3 regions of the Endozoicomonas sp. ALD040 genome follow, and region 2 is predicted to be linked to each of the others. Evidence: predicted binding sites of a transcription regulator. Region 2 holds the regulator's gene; each other region holds the start of a gene.
What was found. Region 2 encodes LexA, which represses DNA repair genes until DNA is damaged. Its sites were predicted from a motif close to TACTGTNTANNTANACAGTA; they were not measured.
Positions count from the first base shown of each region.

Region 1: a site for LexA is predicted at 1,402-1,421, ahead of ruvA (Holliday junction branch migration protein RuvA). Genes of this name have one in related genera too.
Region 3: a site for LexA is predicted at 2,042-2,061, ahead of ACOJUN_RS23855 (YebG family protein). Genes of this name have one in related genera too.

Region 1 covers NZ_CP184829.1:6,651,343-6,655,162, forward strand. Annotated here, with positions in the region: gene rarD (EamA family transporter RarD) at 1-704, shown strand, start outside; gene ruvA (Holliday junction branch migration protein RuvA) at 768-1,379, opposite strand; gene ACOJUN_RS24565 (carboxymuconolactone decarboxylase family protein) at 1,518-2,063, shown strand; gene ruvC (crossover junction endodeoxyribonuclease RuvC) at 2,060-2,587, opposite strand; gene ACOJUN_RS24575 (hypothetical protein) at 2,928-3,113, shown strand; gene ACOJUN_RS24580 (YebC/PmpR family DNA-binding transcriptional regulator) at 3,110-3,820, opposite strand, start outside.
Region 2 covers NZ_CP184829.1:5,723,817-5,727,636, forward strand. Annotated here, with positions in the region: gene ACOJUN_RS20690 (serpin family protein) at 1-1,121, shown strand, start outside; gene lexA (transcriptional repressor LexA) at 1,363-1,980, shown strand; gene ACOJUN_RS20700 (SulA-like leucine-rich domain-containing protein) at 2,092-2,580, shown strand; gene ACOJUN_RS20705 (hypothetical protein) at 2,607-2,849, opposite strand; gene ACOJUN_RS20710 (PTS sugar transporter subunit IIB) at 3,027-3,365, opposite strand; gene ACOJUN_RS20715 (DUF6586 family protein) at 3,461-3,820, opposite strand, start outside.
Region 3 covers NZ_CP184829.1:6,478,393-6,482,212, reverse strand. Annotated here, with positions in the region: gene rapA (RNA polymerase-associated protein RapA) at 1-1,352, opposite strand, end outside; gene ACOJUN_RS23855 (YebG family protein) at 1,723-2,010, opposite strand; gene rluB (23S rRNA pseudouridine(2605) synthase RluB) at 2,166-3,077, opposite strand; gene scpB (SMC-Scp complex subunit ScpB) at 3,195-3,820, opposite strand, start outside.

The sequences.
Region 1 (3,820 bases), 930 kb from region 2:
ACCGGCTCCGGGGCTTCAGGGCGGTTTTTCTCTGCCGGAAAACTGTGCTGATGCTATCCCTGGGTGGTTTGATTGTTGGCTTTCAGTGGTGGCTGTTTGTCTGGGGCCCCGTGAATGATAAAACACAGGATCTCTCCCTTGGCTATTTTTTGCTGCCACTCACCCTGGCATTAACCGGCAAGCTGGTATTTAACGAGAGACTGAACAAGGCTCATTACTTTGCCATGGGGTCCGCGTCATTAGGCGTGCTTGCCATGATTTGGCAACAGGGCTCATTACCCTGGGTCAGCCTGGCAGTGGCCGGACTTTATCCGGTGTATTTCATCATCCGTAAACCTTTGCAGGTCGATACCTTGCCAGCCCTGCTTTTTGAGCACCTGTTGTTCCTTCCGGCTGGTATTTTCATACTGATGAGTGATCAGAGTTTTATGCAAAACCTGACCCATTCCGTCACTCTTTGGTATCTGCTGCCAGGTCTGGGGCTACTCTGCAGCCTGTCACTGATCTGCTACATCAACGCCTCCAGGCATCTGTCTGTCAGTTTGTTTGGCCTGTTGAGCTACCTGGAGCCTGCTTTGATATTTGTGGTGGCTGTCACCGTTCTCGGAGAAGTCTTCACCTTACAGCAGTGGCTCAGCTATAGCTTTATCTGGCTGGCAACGGCAGCCATCTGCGTTGACTCGGTCAGGAAGTTCATCCGGTAAACTACAAAGCAGACAAGCAGGTGAGACTCAATCGTCTCACCTTTTAAATAAGACGCGGTGTTATCAGATCATACTTTTCAGAGCCTGACGAATCAGCTCTTCACTGGTCATGCCATCCTTGAGCAACTTACCAATGACTTTGCCGGCTTCCTGGGGTTTATAACCCAGAGCCACCAGAGCACTGACGGCTTCCTGTTCAATATCTTTTGCTTCGGCAGCCATTTCGCCACCGGCAACCAGAGGCTTACCTTCCAGCAGAGGTGCTGACTGCCAACGATCCAGCTTATCTTTCATTTCAACAATCAGCCGCTCGGCTGTTTTTTTACCCACACCCGGCAACTTCACCAAAGTGGCACTATCACCTTCCTGCACACAGCGCACAAAAGCATCAGCTTCTATACCGGACAACAGGGTCAGTCCGAGCTTGGGACCAACCCCATTGACCTTGATCAGAGTTCTAAACAACTCCCGCTCATCACGATTGCTAAAACCGTATAGGAGCTGAGCATCTTCGCGCACTACAAAGTGGGTATATAACACGACCTCCTGACCAACGTCCGGCAGTTTATAAAAAACCGACATCGGAGCTTCCACTTCATACCCGATACCATGGGTCTCTATCAGCAAATGAGGGGGCTGTTTGTCAGCCAGAAGGCCCCGAATTCTTCCAATCATCCTGTTTTCCAAATCTTTTATTTTCTGACTATAAGGTCAGAACGCCTAACAATACGACGAGGGCGTAGAACTCCTGAGAATTGTCACTCTCTAATCACTAAGAGAAGTTCAATTCGATGATCTGAAGGAGCTGCCCCCTTGAAGAAACTTCGCACATTTCTGGGATCACTCTGGCAGATCCTGCCCGAGGCTGGCCTGGCCAGTGAATACCACCCAGCTGTATCCGGTGGCCCTATTCCCATCCCTTTCATCAAGTCACAAAAATCTTTGTTAAAGGAAGATTTCCCGGGACGCCCGGCAAACTCACCTGAGCTTGATAAGCCTGCTCGCAGCTTCATCAGTTATATACAAGGCTACAGCAGCCTCCCGATGAGAGATCGCGCTCTGGTTGCCCTGAGAAGTGCGTACATTTGCAATACCAGACACCTGATCCCGGATATTGCTCAATGTGCACTGGATACGGGACTGAAAGCCAGTGATGTACAAATGGTTTCCCGTGGCCATCTGGCACCGGGCTGGGACAACAAACAACGCCTGTTACTGAAAACCACTGAAGAACTCTACAAAGAACAGATCATAAGTCCGGAGAACTGGAAAGAACTGAAGAAAATCTACACGCCACAACAGATCCTGGATCTGGTGTTTTGCATTGCTTCCTTTCACCTTTGTGTCCACCCAAACTAAGACTGCCCCGTAAGACGACGACGTCGAGTACCCGTAGCACCCGCCATCCTGACCAGACTGGAACGAGTATGAGCATGACAAAGAGCAACCGCCAGAGCGTCCGCAGCATCGGCCTGAGGGGTATCATTCAAGTCAAGGATCGACTTCACCATGTGCTTTACCTGGTACTTATCCGCAGAGCCTTTACCAACCACAGCCTGCTTGACCTGCCGGGCAGAGTATTCCGACACCTCAATATTGTGATTAACCACAGCCACAATGGCCGCAGCCCTGGCCTGACCCAGTTTCAGTGCCGAATCAGCATTTCTGGACATAAACACTTGCTCCACACCAACGGACTGCGGGATGTAACGTTCGATCAAAGTGCTGATGCCTTCATAAATCTGCTGCAAGCGCTCAGGTAGAGGCGCCTCCCGGATGCGAATACAACCGGACGCCACATAATGTGTTTTATTGCCTACTTCTTCAATTAATCCATAGCCGGTAATTCTTGAGCCCGGATCTATCCCCATCAGGATGGCCATTCAGAATGTATTCTCAAGTCAGATGTCGCTATTTTCAATGACAGCGTTTGATGCCCCCCGGGGTCAATGAGTGTGACAGCTTCTGCCAAAAAAATCTGACAGGCGAGGGTTCAAGGTCATGGTTATGTCAAAAGGATACTGTACACCCATACAATATACCAGCGGTGCCGGTGGGTATCAGAAACTTACAATTCAAGAACACTGAATTACCAAATTTGCCTGTGAGTAACGATAGAAGCAGCTTAGTATTTCTCTGGTAATACTTTCGTGGCGAGAACCGCAAAGATCATTGTTCTTGCTCAAGACTGTTTTACTCCACAAGATGATCCGGAAACGATTAATGTCCGACCTGCTAAAAACATTAATGATTATCACAGGCATCATTATTCTATTGTTTATGCTGCTGGTAGGCTTCAATGTCTGGGCGTTCACAGATGTTCCAGCCGGGCTGGTATCTCCGGAACAGAAACAAAAAAACCCCGACACTTTCGTTATCGAGGCTCTTCACACCGACAGAACAACTTAGTCCAGCTGCGCCATCACTTCGGCAGGAATGTCAGCGTTAGTGTAAACATTTTGCACATCGTCCAGGTCTTCGAGACGATCCACCAGCTTCATGATTTTTTCCGCACCGTCTTTGTCCAGTTCAGTCCGGGTAGAAGCGATCATCGCTACTTCGCCGCCCGCTGGTTTCAAACCTGCAGCTTCAATAGCTTCTTTTACCGCCATGAACTCAGTCCACTCAGTGACCACTTCAATGGAGCCATCGTCGTTAGTCAGTACATCTTCGGCACCGGCTTCCAGAGCAGCTTCCATGACAGTGTCTTCATCCAGACCCGGTTCGAAGAAGATTTGCCCCTTACGCTCAAACAGGTAGGCTACAGAACCGTCAGTACCCAGATTACCACCATGCTTGGAGAAAGCATGGCGTACTTCTGCAACGGTACGGTTACGGTTGTCTGTCAGACATTCCACCAGCACCGCGATACCGCCAGCACCATAACCTTCGTAGGTCACTTCTTCCATGTTGGAATCGTCATCACCACCGGCACCACGAGCAATCGCCCTGTTGATGGTGTCACGGGTCATATTGGCACCCAGAGCCTTGTCAACCACCTGACGCAGCTTGGGGTTATCCTCGATATTCCCACCGCCCTGCTTGGCCGCCACCACCAACTCACGAATGATCTTGGTGAAGATTTTGCCACGCTTGGCGTCCTGAGCCGCCTTACG
Region 2 (3,820 bases):
TCGAGGGTATCTGGGAGAGGCCATTTTCTAAAGAAAAAACGGCCTCGGGCAAATTTATCTGCGCAGACGGAATTATGATTGAAAACGTCAAGATGATGAAGTCAACTGAAAACGTGCAATTTTTTGATAATGGAAAATTTGGCGCCATTGGCAAAAATTTCCGATCAGTGAATGGTGAAGATCTTAAATTAGTCGCAATAATAACCCCTGATGACAGTCCGACAGGGATTAACAACCTTGATTCTGATACAATCAATCACCTGATTGACGGATTAAATGGCCGTAAAAAAGAGATGGATCTAATGCTACCCAGGATAAAAATAGACGGCAGTTGTGACACTAATTTACTCGACAAAATTTCTCAGACATTTGGAGCCGATGTCATAAGGTCTGAAGATTTAACAAGATTAGGCCATCCCTCAAATTGTGATCTGGAAATTCTTCAGAAGACCAGAGTATCCATTAATGAAGAGGGAGCTTATGGTCAAGTTGCCACTGCCGCAACAAGAACACTCAGAGGCTTCGGTACAAAAAAACCACCACACTTTCATTTTGTCTCCCCTGGTTACATTGCCATTGTAGATGGACAAGGCAATCGGTTGGTGGAGATGCTGATTAAGGATGGCAGCTTTTTAGAATTTTATGCGGCCGGGAATGACTCAGCTGAAAGCTTGAAATCTAATGATTTGAAATCTGATAAAAGTTTGAAACCAAATGACTTGACAGCTGATAGCAAAATGACTCCTATCGAAAATTATAAAAATTACAGAAAAATAGATGAACCCAAAAAAGACGAAAAAATTATTGAAGAAACTATTAACTCTATAAAATATATGTTACCAGATGATGAATCTATTGATGTGAGTAAACTAATATACCATAAGTTTGATCCGAAAGAGGATTTTAATATCAAAAGTGCCAAAGCAGTTAAATCCAGATTAGCTATCCATACTGGTAGTAAGGATAATGCCCTTGATATCAGAGAAAGAATATTAGAATGGCTTGATTACAAACATGTAGATTTTGTTAAAGTTTGGCATGGTTTTGATGGCTTTGAAGTAGAAGTTTCAAATGATGCCTGGGATGCACTGCGGAAGAAATTAACTTCTACACAATCATAAATAAAATGCCAAATCCGGAGATTAACCACCTCCGGATTTTTTATTAAAAAAAGCTTCAGGGACTCAGCTTGCGAATTTCAGCCAACAACTCATCACTATGGTGGCAAAGCATGCCTCACCTGCACCATTGACGACCCTCTTGTCAGTTTTTGCTTATCGTCGCAGCCTGGATAATAACTTGCCACCACAAGAATACTGTATATAATCACAGATACTGTATAAAAAAACAGATTGAGAGACCATGATCAAACTGACTAAACGGCAATCCGAGATACTGGACCTGATCAAATCTCATATTGACGAGACAGGTTTCCCACCCACCAGAGCCGAAATCGCCAAGACCTTCGGCTTTCGCTCACCCAATGCTGCCGAAGAACATCTCAGGGCACTGGCCCGTAAAGGCGCTATCGAGATTACCCCCGGCGCCTCCCGCGGTATCCGTATTCCGGACAGCCAGCCTGAAGGCCTTCCGATTATCGGACAAGTTGCTGCCGGGAACCCGATCCTCGCCCAGGAACATATCGAAGACCACCTGATGCTCAATCCCGCTTTCTTCACCCCATCGGCAGACTTCCTGTTAAGGGTAAAAGGAATGAGCATGAAGGACATCGGGATTCTTGATGGTGACCTGCTGGCCGTTCACAAGACAACAGATGTTCGAAACGGTCAGGTTGTCGTCGCCCGGATTGAAGATGATGTCACCGTAAAAAGATTCGAGAAACAGAAAAACAAAGTATTGCTGCATCCGGAAAACGACGAGTTCGAAACCATAGTCGTTGATCTCACTCAGGATGCCTTTGCCATCGAAGGTTTAAGCGTCGGAGTCATCAGAAATCAGTCCTTAGACGGAATAAGATGAGCCTGACCATTACCAGAGACACTACTCACAACAGGCAGCTGTTGTTAAAGGCCCACTACGCTGAAGTGCGAATAACAAACAGCGTCCGGGCTATGCCAGAAGGAAGAATTTATGCTGTACCGAACCAGCAGTGAAAGGCACAATTTTTCAGCCCCAAGCTACCAGACCAATACAGTCTGCATTAACCCCTCGCGCCTAGAAAAGACTTTATCAGGAAAAACTGAAAAGTCTCTGAAGCCCAGTATTAATGAACTCATTCTTTCAGGTCAACCCTGGCAGGCAGAACAACTCCTGACGCCCATGCTCAGTCAGCTGTCCACTGACAGTGAACGTTGGTTGACCCTGATTCTGGCAGATGACACCAGAACCCTGCACTGGTTAAAGAATTGCGACTTAAATCATGACAAGGTGCAAATCTTTAGCTCCAACAATATTAATCAGACATTGGAACTCACCAGGAAAGCGCTGGCATCCGGAACCAGCCACACTGTCATCAGCTGGCTGGGGCATTTGGATAAAGGGTGGCTAACTAAGCTTGAAAGCGCAGCCAGGAATGGACAGTGTCAGGGGCTGGCTATTCGCAGTAGACAGGTTGCATGATGCCCGTCATTTTCATGAAAATGGAGTCAGTGCAGTACTCTGTTCTCAGGAATCTCTTCTTCAGAGGATTGCGGACGAGTGAGTTCAGCAACTTCACGCATGCCAGCATCAAACATGACCTTTGCCACTTGCAAATGGTCCCCTTCAAGATACTGTTTGGCTTCCTCTGAAAATTTCATAGTCAGCAGGGGCTCACCCTCGTCGTCACTGCTTCGCAGAACAATCTCTCCTGTTGGAAGTTCCACAATTTCCAAAAACGATGCAGCCATATTTCGTTCCATAAATAGCGTATAAGAGGGAGAAATCATGCAGCATTGTGACTTATGATGCAATAGGTCAGTAGAGAGTAATGCAAAGTGTTATTGCAGACTGGAAAGTAAAAACCCTTAAAAGAGCTGCAGCTTTTGCCCCCGTATTGCAGCATACACACGATAAACTGGAATTAATCAGGCTGTTAGCGACAGAGCAAAGCCCAACACTTTCGCACCATTCATCGTGCCATAATCAACAGGGCTGATCGCCTCAACCGGAACAGCATATTCGGCAGCACGCAGCTTGAGATCATTCAACATATATTTAACCTGAGGACCCAGCAGAACAACATCGAAACAGGCTACCTGTTCATCGAAATGACTAGCGCCGAAGGCTTCAACCTCGACTTCTTCACTCCGACTTTCAGCTGCTTCGCGCATTTTCTCCACCAACATGCTGGTAGACATACCTGCCGAACAGCACAGCATGATCTTAGTCATAAGATACCTCTGATCAAATTGAACAACAGCCATAAACAACAGAGTTCTAAACATTCCCACAATCATGCACGGTTTGAATCAATCCAGGCACACTATTATGAGTCATGAATCAGATCTAAAAAATCTAATCACCATTCAAGATTGAAATTTCTAAAGTGCCCTACCAACTCCTTGAGGGAGGCAAGAATACTCTTGGCACTTTCTGGCGTCTTAATACCTTTGGTGACTTCACTGGTATCCGAAGCAATCATAATCATACTGCTATTACTTGAATATGATTGTATATTACCATTAGCATTAAAAATATCGTCATAAGCTTTAAGTAAATCTGCCAGCCAACTGTCCGATGACTCCAGCTGCTTTAACTGCTCGAGTTCAGACACTTCTGCAGGTTGCTCATCCATCAATCTGCAAGCATCTTCCAGAGACAGCAACCGGGTCAGCTGCTCACCGTAGGGAGACAATATCTCCGCCAGCATCGAGGAATA
Region 3 (3,820 bases), 750 kb from region 2:
GCTTCGGTTTCTTCTTCCTGGGCAATCTGATAAAGCTCGGGCAGCTTCTGGGCGTACCCCTGAACAACACGGCCGGGGAATCCTCCCACCGCTGCACGGGTATTTCTGAACAGAACCCGGCCAGTACCATGGCGGTCCAGGAGGGTTTTTAGTAGCTGTTCGCGGGCCGTTTCTTTTTGTTCAGAAGAGCCATTATTGATCAGGTCGATCAGAGGCTGACAATCGTGACCCAGGAAACCGGTCAGGTGCTGACAGGCGACTTCCGGCAGGTGGTTATTTTCCAGCAGCTCCTGAACCGCTTCGGCCACAGGCTCATAGTTTTTTTCCTCTTCCTGATAGGTCACCAGATCGTGGAAACGATCAGGGTCCAGCAGACGGAGCCGGGCAAAGTGACTTTCGGGTCCCATCTGTTCAGGTGTTGCTGTCAACAGCAGCAGGCCGGGAATTTGTGACGACAATGTTTCCACAACCTGATATTCACGGCTGGGGTTTTCTTCTGACCAGACCAGATGGTGAGCTTCGTCGACGATCAATAGATCCCAGTCGACCTCAAGAGCTTGCTGAAAACGATGTTCGGACTGGCTCAGGAAGTCCAGGCTGCAGAGAATCAGTTGCCCTGTGTTGAACGGGTTTTCATCTTCAATCGCACGGCAACGCTCTTCATCAAACAGTCCGAAGTGCAGATTGAAACGACGCAGCATTTCCACTAGCCACTGATGCTGAAGTGTTTCCGGTACCAGAATCAATACCCGACTGGCTCGTTCAGTGATCAGTTGCTGATGCAGGATGAGACCGGCTTCAATGGTTTTACCCATGCCGACTTCATCAGCCAGCATTACCCTGGGAGCATGACGTCCAGACACTTCGCGGGCTATATGCAGCTGATGAGGTATCAGGCTGGTACGGGCACCGAGCAGCCCTCTCACAGGAGAGCTGAGTAGTCGACAATTGTTCAACAGAGTTTTGTAACGCAGGGAAAAGTTGCTGTTTTGGTCGATTTGACCAGCCAGCATTCTGTCCTGCGGCTTGTTGAAATGAATAAAGTTGCCCAGTTCCGATTCGGGAAGCTCTTTGGGCTTACCGTCGGGAAGAACGCCTCTATACATTAGCAGACCATTCTCTTCGATGACTTCTGTCACCGTCATGGTCCAGCCCTCGTGACTTTCTATCTTGTCACCAGGATTAAATTGTACCCTTGATAGCGGGCAGTTATTAATGGAGTAGAGCCGGGTTTCACCGGTGGTGGGGAACAATAGGGTTACCATGCGACTATCGAAAGTCAGAACGGTACCCAGCCCTTGTTCAGTTTCGGTGTCACTGATCCAGCGCTGTCCAGGAACGAAGCTCGTCATGTCGTGACTACATACCTTGCCAGACAAAAAGGCCGATATATTAGCGGAATTCGCTGTATTAGCAACCAGTACAAGTGCTACTTGGCGGGTTGCTTCACTAGTGTCTTGGTCTGATTATGGGAAAAATGACCTTTAGAACCGCTGTTTTTGGTAAAAAAAAGGGTTTCTCTATCAGGAATGAAAGAAAGACTTTTTTTCACAAAGAGCTATTTTAAAGCTGAATCTGAAGTGAGTCAGAGGGAAATGGATGATTGTTTTTACCCATGCTCTTTATTCCTGATTCGTTCTAAATGGGAGGGGATAAAAAAGGGTTTGTGGCAGAGCGGATCAGGGCTTTCCGCTCTTGGTTATCGGATATTGGCAGGCCAGCTCAGGCCGAAGTCTGATCCTCATTTGGGTCATTGTCTTGCTCAGCAGTCTGGCCTATCTCGAGCACCAGGTCCGGTTTGCCTTTAAAGGCTTTGGCGAAGGCTTCCTTGTTTTTGGCGAACATCAGGCCGATCTCTTCTGCCAGTTGCTCATCAATTTCAAAGTGATCTTCCAGCAGGCTGGTGATATTCCCGGCCAGTTCCAACATGCGATCGTATTCTTCAGCGGCTTTTTTATCTGTAAACATGCTTCCGTCCCGGTCAACTCGCCACATGGGGGTAATAGACATGGGCCTCTCCTGTCAGGTGTGGTTTAGATATAACTGTATATAAGTACAGTTAATCTGTCCAGTGAGAACCCGGTCAGGGCCAGCATGGAAACTCATTAAAGCATATTCAGGGTATCACCAAGAACTCCAACTCGATGGCTGGAGCTCAGATAACATCAGCGATGCCTGTTCTTTTTGAAAGCACCAGGCTTTTTGTGAGGCGAGGGCCGCTTCTTGTTGATAGCAGGTTTACCACGGGTGCCTCTGGTTTTCAGGCCGGTTTTGGTGTGTCTCGGATCGACTCTGCGAGTTGGTGTGTTGGGTGCGGGTGATAGCTGAACGGCAGCCGCCAGTTCGTCGATGTGAGTTTTTTCTACTTCTTCCCATTGACCCATGCGCAGGTGGTCAGGAATGATGACATTGGCAAAACGAACTCGTTTCAAGCGGCTTACTGTCAAATCCTGTGATTCCCAGAGTCTGCGCACTTCACGGTTACGGCCTTCCAGAAGGCAGACATGAAACCAGCGGTTGATACCCGAACCGCCTGAGTCAACAATATCGGTGAAACGGGCAGGGCCATCTTCCAGCTCGACGCCATCGAAGAGGTTTTTAACTTTCTGCTCTGTTGTATTACCCATCACTCGAACAGCGTATTCACGTTCAACCTGGTAAGAAGGGTGCATCAAGCGACTGGCCAACTCACCATCGGTGGTGAACAGCATCAGTCCGGAAGTATTGATATCCAGACGGCCAATGGCAATCCAGCGTTCGCCCTGAAGTCTGGGCAGTTTGTCAAAAACGGTCGGGCGGCCTTCCGGGTCGTGGCGGCTGCAAATCTCGCCTTCCGGCTTGTTGTAGGCGATGACACGACGGATTCCGGAAGCATAGGTTTCCAGTTTGACCGGGCGGCCGTCGACAGCAATCTTGTCTTCAGCTGAGGCTCGGTCGCCGAGGCTGGCCTGTTCTCCGTTGACGGAGATTCGACCTTCGCTGATCCAGCGTTCCATCTCACGGCGCGAGCCCAGGCCAGCGCCCGCCAGGATTTTTTGCAATTTCTCACCCTGGGGAGGAGTGGTTTCAGTTGTCATGGTATTTACGGCTATGCCGCTCTGTTTCTCAATCAAAGGGGCCAAAGTATAGCGATTCAGGATAGGTTAAGACAGCGTGGATTTCCGTGGCTGTTCCATCGGGTCATCAGGCATTGCTCAGGGGTTAGTTATTTCGTTTGATATTTCCACGGGTGTTTCTGCTTCGGAAGCAGGCTCTTCTTCAAAGGATGGATTTGTCGCCTGGTGTGCGACTTGATCCTCTTCAGCGAAAAGTCCTACCGACGAATCCGATATATGGGTGTCCTGTTCAGCCTCCTGCTCAACCAACGGTTGTTCAGGTTCTGGTTCATCGATGTTCTTTTTACGGATCAGATCGTCAAAGTTATCTGGCAGATCAGCTTCCAGTTCATCCAGTTCGGCAAATAGCTCATCAGAGGATTGCTCTTCCACCTCAGTGTCCTCCTGAACTTCAGAGTCCTCTGTCGCTGATCTGCTCTGATCGTTAGCTTCTGCCAGTTCCCGGGCTGCTTCTTCCAGATTACGAATCTCGGACAGGGGGGGCAGTTCATTGAGATTTTCCAGATTAAAATAATCCAGAAATTGGCGGGTAGTGGCAAACATGGCCGGACGCCCCGGGACATCCCGGTGACCTACCACCCGAACCCATTCGCGGTCCTGAAGGGTTCGTATAATGTTGCTGCTGACGGCCACCCCGCGAATGTCTTCGATTTCCCCTCGGGTGATGGGCTGCCGGTAGGCGATCAGGGCCAGGGTTTCCAGCA